Linked DNA regions of Cupriavidus metallidurans CH34. The protein of the gene in region 1 interacts with the protein of each later gene in a pairwise test. Links are inferred from orthologs where the notes say so. Each region holds a gene or a part of one and is shown on either strand. Other genes may lie near its edges. The genes, in order: recR and recO.

The links.
Region 2: the proteins of recR (region 1) and recO interact in binary tests that used the Escherichia coli proteins (3 or more experiments, as listed by UniProt). The link is inferred for Cupriavidus metallidurans CH34 from one-to-one orthologs.

What each region holds. Positions count from the first base shown.
Region 1 is NC_007973.1:2,307,746-2,310,802, reverse strand. Bases 230-2,967 are described here. They hold recR (recombination mediator RecR), read left to right. Parts: upstream 230-1,160; coding sequence 1,161-1,775; downstream 1,776-2,967. Other genes in these bases: RMET_RS10640 (CaiB/BaiF CoA transferase family protein), read left to right, coding at 2,853-2,967; RMET_RS10645 (LysR family transcriptional regulator), read left to right, coding at 1,782-2,687; RMET_RS10655 (YbaB/EbfC family nucleoid-associated protein), read left to right, coding at 806-1,132; RMET_RS10660 (DNA polymerase III subunit gamma/tau), read left to right, coding at 230-725. Also shown: more of RMET_RS10660, read left to right, coding at 1-229; more of RMET_RS10640, read left to right, coding at 2,968-3,057. UniProt on the Escherichia coli protein: May play a role in DNA repair. It seems to be involved in an RecBC-independent recombinational process of DNA repair. It may act with RecF and RecO.
Region 2 is NC_007973.1:2,624,708-2,627,864, reverse strand. What follows is about bases 320-3,157. They hold recO (DNA repair protein RecO), read left to right. Parts: upstream 320-1,209; coding sequence 1,210-2,106; downstream 2,107-3,157. Other genes in these bases: acpS (holo-ACP synthase), read left to right, coding at 2,914-3,157; pdxJ (pyridoxine 5'-phosphate synthase), read left to right, coding at 2,135-2,917; era (GTPase Era), read left to right, coding at 320-1,204. In the rest of the region: rnc (ribonuclease III), read left to right, coding at 1-269; more of era, read left to right, coding at 266-319. UniProt on the Escherichia coli protein: Involved in DNA repair and RecF pathway recombination.

The DNA.
Region 1 (3,057 bases):
CGCGCCCGGCACCGGTCGCCAAGCCTGCGCCGCAACCCGAAGCCAAGTCCGTCCCGCCGTGGGAAGCCGCGGGTGCAAGTGACGTGCCGCCGTGGGAAGAGATGCCGCCCGATCTGCCTGTGATCGGTCCGTACGACAGCGATCCGGGCTATGACCCGAGCTTCGGTGGTTTCGACAACGGCTTTGATTCCGACAGCGCCGATCGCGCGCCGCGCGCGGCTCGTAAGCCCGCGCCGACGCAATCGGCAGCCAAGCCGATCAGCAAGCCCGAGCCGGAACCGGCAGCGCAACTGGCACCTGCCGTCCCGCAAGTGGCGCCAAGCGCAGGCGAGGATGGCACGCCACCGGTTTTCACAGGCGACTGGCCCGAGTTCGCCGCCACCCTGCCGCTCAAGGGGCTGGCCCAGCAGCTTGCCCATCAAAGCGAGTTGCATCGCGTGGTCGGCCGCACGCTGCATCTGCGCGTGCCGGTTGCGGCGATTGCCGAGGCTAACGTCGCGGAGCGGCTTCAGGCAGCGCTGGTCGAGCATTTCCGCGTCGATGTGCGTGTGCAATGCGTCGTTGGCGGCGTGACGCATACCGCGGCGGCTGTCGATGCCGCGGCGCGTGCCGAACGCCAGCGCGAAGCCGAAGCCGAGATCGACCGCGACCCGTTTGTACAAGGTCTGTTGCGGGAGTTCGGTGGCCAGATCGTGCCAGGGTCGATCCAGCCGCGCGCAGCCTGAATTTCAAGTTTCAAGTGGCGGCCGCCTGACCAACGGTCGCGCCGCCCGCCCCCATCCACACGTATTCAAGGAGTGATCCCATGATGAAAGGTCAACTGGCCGGGCTGATGAAGCAAGCCCAGCAGATGCAGGAAAACATGAAGAAGATGCAGGAGCAGCTTGCCCAGATCGAGGTCGAGGGCCAGTCCGGCGCCGGCCTTGTGAAGGTGGTGATGACCTGCAAGAACGACGTCAAGCGCGTCACGATCGATCCGAGCCTGCTGGCCGATGACAAGGACCTGCTGGAAGACCTGGTAGCCGCCGCGTTCAACGACGCCGTGCGCAAGGCCGAGGCCACCACGCAAGAAAAGATGGGTTCGATGACGTCGGGTCTGCCGCTGCCTCCGGGCTTCAAGCTGCCATTCTGATGACACGTTCCGACCAGGCGGCTCTGTCATGAGAGCGGCGCCGCCCACCTCGCTGCAGGCGCTGATCGAGGCGCTCAAGGTGCTGCCCGGCGTTGGACCGAAGTCGGCCCAACGCATGGCGTATCACCTGCTGCAGCACGACCGCGAAGGCGCGCGCAAGCTTGGCGACGCGCTGCGCGGGGCCGTCGATGGCATCCGCCATTGCACGCGCTGCAATACCTTCACCGAACTCGAAATCTGCGGAACCTGCAGCGATCCAGAGCGTGACGCGACGCTGCTCTGCGTGGTCGAAACGCCGGCCGATCAGGTCATGATCGAGCAGACGCTGACCTATCGCGGCCAGTATTTCGTGCTGATGGGGCGGCTCTCGCCGCTCGACGGCATCGGTCCGAAGGAGATTCATCTCGACCGCCTGCTGGCACGTGCTACTGACCCCGAACTCGGCGGCCCGGCCAGCGAGGTGATCGTCGCCACCAACTTCACCAGTGAGGGCGAGGCCACCGCGCACTACATCGGCGAAATGCTGAAGGCGCGCGGGCTGAAGGTCTCGCGTCTGGCGCGAGGCGTGCCGGTGGGTGGCGAACTGGAATACGTGGATGCGGGCACCATCGCCCGCGCCGTGATGGACCGTCGCACCCTGTAACGGACCATGAATCTGGCGCGCTTCGATCTCGTCACGCTGGGGCTGTTTGTGGCCGTGGCACGGCAGGGCAGTATCTCGGCCGGCGCGCGGCAATCGCATCTGGCCGTGGCGGCTGCCAGCAAGCGAATCTCCGACCTGGAGACCGCGGTCGGGGCGCCGCTGTTTTTCCGCCATGCCGCTGGCGTGCAGCTTACCGAGGCGGGGCAGGCCTGCTTCCACCACGCGCTGACCATCCTGCAGGACGTGGAGCGCATGGCCGGGGTGATGTCCGACTACGCCTCGGGTGTGCGCGGGCAGGTGCGAGTCTGTGCCAATACCTCGGCCATCACGCAGTTTCTTCCCGATGATCTGGCGCAGTTCATGCGCCAGCATCCCACCATCCGCATCGAACTCGAAGAACACAATAGCAGCGACATCGTTGCCGCTGTCATGGAAAACCGGGCCGATGTGGGCATCTTCGCCGACCGCACGCCGTGCGCGGGACTGGTGACGCTCGAGTATCGGCAGGACGAACTCGTCATCATCACGCCGCCGGGGCATCCACTGGCGCAAAACGGTCCGGTCCACTATGCCGATGCGCTCGAATACGACTTCGTCAGCTTGCCGCAGGTGACCTCGCTGGCGGCGCGGCTGTTGGAAGAAAGTAGTCGGCTCGAGCGGCAGTTTCGGCTGCGCATCCAGGTGCGGAGCTTCGACGCGATGTGTCGCATGGTCATGGCCGGTCTGGGCGTGGGGGTGCTGCCGCGGATCGCCGCGGAGCCGCACGTCAAGTCGATGGGGCTCTCGCTGGTCGGTCTGCGGGACGCCTGGGCGCGCCGATCGCTGCTGATCGGCATGCGAGACCCGGCCGGGCTCACGGTCTCGGCGCGGCTGTTGATCAGCCATCTCTGCGGCGACCGCGCGCCATTCTGAGTCCCCGAGCCCGCTTCTGAACCCTCTAGGGTTCTCCCTGATCTTTCGCATTCCGAGAAAGCCCGCTTTCCGGAATGCCGATTCCGCATCACCCCGCCGCTGGGGCACACTCCGTCGAAACTACGCCAATCCACCCCAATCGGGGTCAGTTTCTCGGAGACACTCATGGCGCGACAGATTCTCGACGGCATCCGCGTTCTCGAACTGGGCCAGCTGATTGCAGGCCCCTTTGCCGCCAAGACACTTGCCGATTTCGGCGCACACGTGGTCAAGGTGGAGCCGCCCGGGCAGGGCGATCCGCTGCGAAAGTGGCGCATGTTGCACGAAGATACCTCGGTCTGGTGGGAAGCCCAGTCGCGCAACAAGCAGT
Region 2 (3,157 bases), 320 kb from region 1 along the record:
TGCCGCAATACAACGTCATCGCCACGCACGGTGCGGCGCACAGCCAGCAATTTGAAGTCGAATGCATCGTGCCTAAACTGGAGGTGCGCGTGTTCGGAACCGGCGCGTCGCGTCGCGCCGCCGAACAGGCCGCGGCCAAGCTCGCGCTCGACGAAGTCCAGAAGCTCGTGCCGCAGTTGCTCAAGCGCAGCCGTGCCGAACGTACGGGCAAGACGCGCAAGCAGCCGGTGCCGCCCGATCCCCAGTTGTCTCTCAGGTTGAAGGAATGACCGATTCTCTCCCTCCGCAGCAAGATGCGGCGGAACCCTCAGGTGCCGTGGCATTTCGCTGCGGCACAGTGGCCATCGTTGGCCGTCCGAATGTTGGCAAGTCCACGCTGATGAACGCGCTGGTCGGCCAGAAGATCAGCATCACGTCCCGCAAGGCACAGACCACGCGGCATCGTATCGTCGGTATTCAGACGACCGATGATACCCAGTATGTGTTCGCGGATACACCTGGTTTCCAGACCCGCCACGCCAGCGCGCTGAACCGCTCCCTGAACCGCGCCGTGACGTCGACGCTGTCGTCGGTCGATATCGTGCTATTTGTCGTCGAAGCCGGCTATTTTGGCCCCGATGACGAGAAGGTGCTGTCGCTGCTCCCCAAGAACGTTCCGGTGCTGCTGGTCTGCAACAAGCTCGACCGAATCGGCGAAGGCCGCAGCGAAGTCATGATGCCGTTCCTCGAGCAGATGGGGCAGCGTTTCCCGTTCCGGGAGGTGGTGCCGATGTCGGCCAAGACGCGCGATCATATCCAGCGTCTGCTGGCGATCATCCGGCCGTATCTGCCGGAAGGCGAGCCGATGTACGACGTCGATGCTATGACCGATCGCAGCGAGCGATTCCTGGCGTCCGAGATCATCCGCGAAAAGGTGTTCCGCTGGACCGGCGACGAACTGCCGTACACCAGCACTGTCGTGATCGACAAATTCGAGACCGAAGGGCGCCTGCGCAGGATCTTCGCGACGATCCTGGTCGAACGCGACGCGCACAAGGCGATGATCATCGGCAACAAGGGCGCCAAGCTCAAGCAGATCTCCACCGAGGCACGCCTGGATATGGAGAAGCTGTTTGATGGCAAGGTCTACCTGGAGATGTGGATCAAGGTCAAGAGCGGCTGGGCCGATAACGAAGCCGGACTGCGCGCCTACGGCTACGAGTGAGCAAGATGCCTGACGTGCGCCGCGCTGCCGCGCCGCGTGCGCGCAGTGCCGACCCGATTGCCGAGGAAGCGGCGGAGCTGCTGGGGTCTGGCGCGGTACCTGCCATGAACGCGGCGGTCAGCCCCTCGGTGGCGGCCGGCCGCGAAATGATGGATCGCGCGATGCGTATCGTTCCGGCTCGCTCGGAACTGCGCGTCACCAATGAGGCGGGCTTCGTGCTTCATGCGCATCCTTATCGCGAAACCAGTCTGGTTCTCGATGTCTTCACTCGCGATCACGGTCGCGTGGCCATGGTCGCGAAAGGGGCCAAGCGGCCGCATTCCGCACTGCGCGCGGTGCTGCAGCATTTTCATCCGATCGCCCTGTCCTGGACCGGCCGCGGCGAGGTCAAGACGCTGACCAAGGCGGAGTACGTGGGCGGCATGCTGCCGCTTTCCGGCGACGCGCTGCTTTCCGGCTTCTACCTGAACGAACTGCTGCTGCGCTTCTGTCCGCGCGAGGACGCGCATCCGACCCTGTTCCGCCACTACATGGCGACGCTGACGCGGCTGTCACATGGCGAGCCGGCCAGCTTCGTATTGCGCAGCTTCGAGCGGGTGCTGCTGCAGGAGACGGGGTTTGCGGTAGCGTTCGATCAGTGCCTCAGATCGGGCGAACGCGTGCAGCCGGGGCTCGATTACGTCTACCAGCCTGAGCGCGGGGTGCGGCGCACGCATGCGTCAGATCCGTCGAGCTGGCCCGTGGTGTCGGGACAGACGCTGCTGGATATGGCGCAGGATGATTATTCGCGTGCGCAGACCGTTTCGCAAAGCCGCGCACTGATGCGGTTCCTGCTGCATTATTATTTGCAGGGTGCGCCACTGAAGACGCGCCAGATCCTGATCGATCTGCAGTACCTTTAATATCCCAATTCTCCTGAGAGAAGCCGGCATGATTTTCCACGCGAACCCCGGTGTCATAGACCTCGGGGTCAATATCGACCACGTGGCCACGCTGCGCAACGCGCGCGGCACGGTGTATCCCGATCCGATCCAGGCAGCGCTGCAGGCCGAGGAGGCCGGCGCCGACCTGATCACGCTGCATCTGCGCGAGGACCGTCGCCATATCCGCGACGCCGACGTGCGCGCGCTGCGCCCGAAGTTGGCCACGCGCATGAATCTGGAATGTGCGATCACTTCCGAGATGCTCGACATTGCGTGCGAGATCAAGCCCCAGGACGTCTGCCTGGTGCCCGAGAAGCGCGAGGAAGTTACCACCGAAGGCGGACTCGATGTAGCGGGCCATTTCGAGCAAGTCAGCGCCGCATGCCGGCAACTGGCCGACGCGGGTATCCGTGTATCGCTGTTCATTGATGCTGACCCTGACCAAATTGCCGCCGCTGCCGCGTGCAAGGCGCCGGTAATTGAAATCCATACTGGCCGCTACGCCGATGCGCATACGGCGGAGGAGCAGGCAGCCGAGTTCCGCCGTGTAGCGGCGGGCGTGGAAGCGGGGCAGAAGCATGGTCTGATCGTCAACGCCGGCCACGGCCTGCACTACACCAACGTGCAGCCGATTGCTGCGCTGCCGGGGATCAAGGAGCTCAACATTGGTCACGCGATCGTTGCCCATGCGGTGTTTGCCGGGTGGCAGAACGCCGTGCGCGAGATGAAGGCCATCATGGTGGCGGCGCGCCTCGGTACCCGTTACCCGGTTCCGGGTCAGCCCGCGTGATCTACGGCGTCGGCACCGACATCATCCAGATTGATCGCGTGCGCGGCGTGATGGAGCGCACGCGTGGGCGCTTTGTCGAGAAGATTCTCGGGCCGCGTGAGATGAAGATCTATCTTGCACGCAAGGCGCGCTCGGAAAAGCGCGGCTTGGCATTCCTGTGCACGCGTTTCGCGGCCAAGGAGGCATTCTCGAAGGCCATCGGCCTGGGGATGCGCTGGCCGATGACGTGGCGTGCGATGG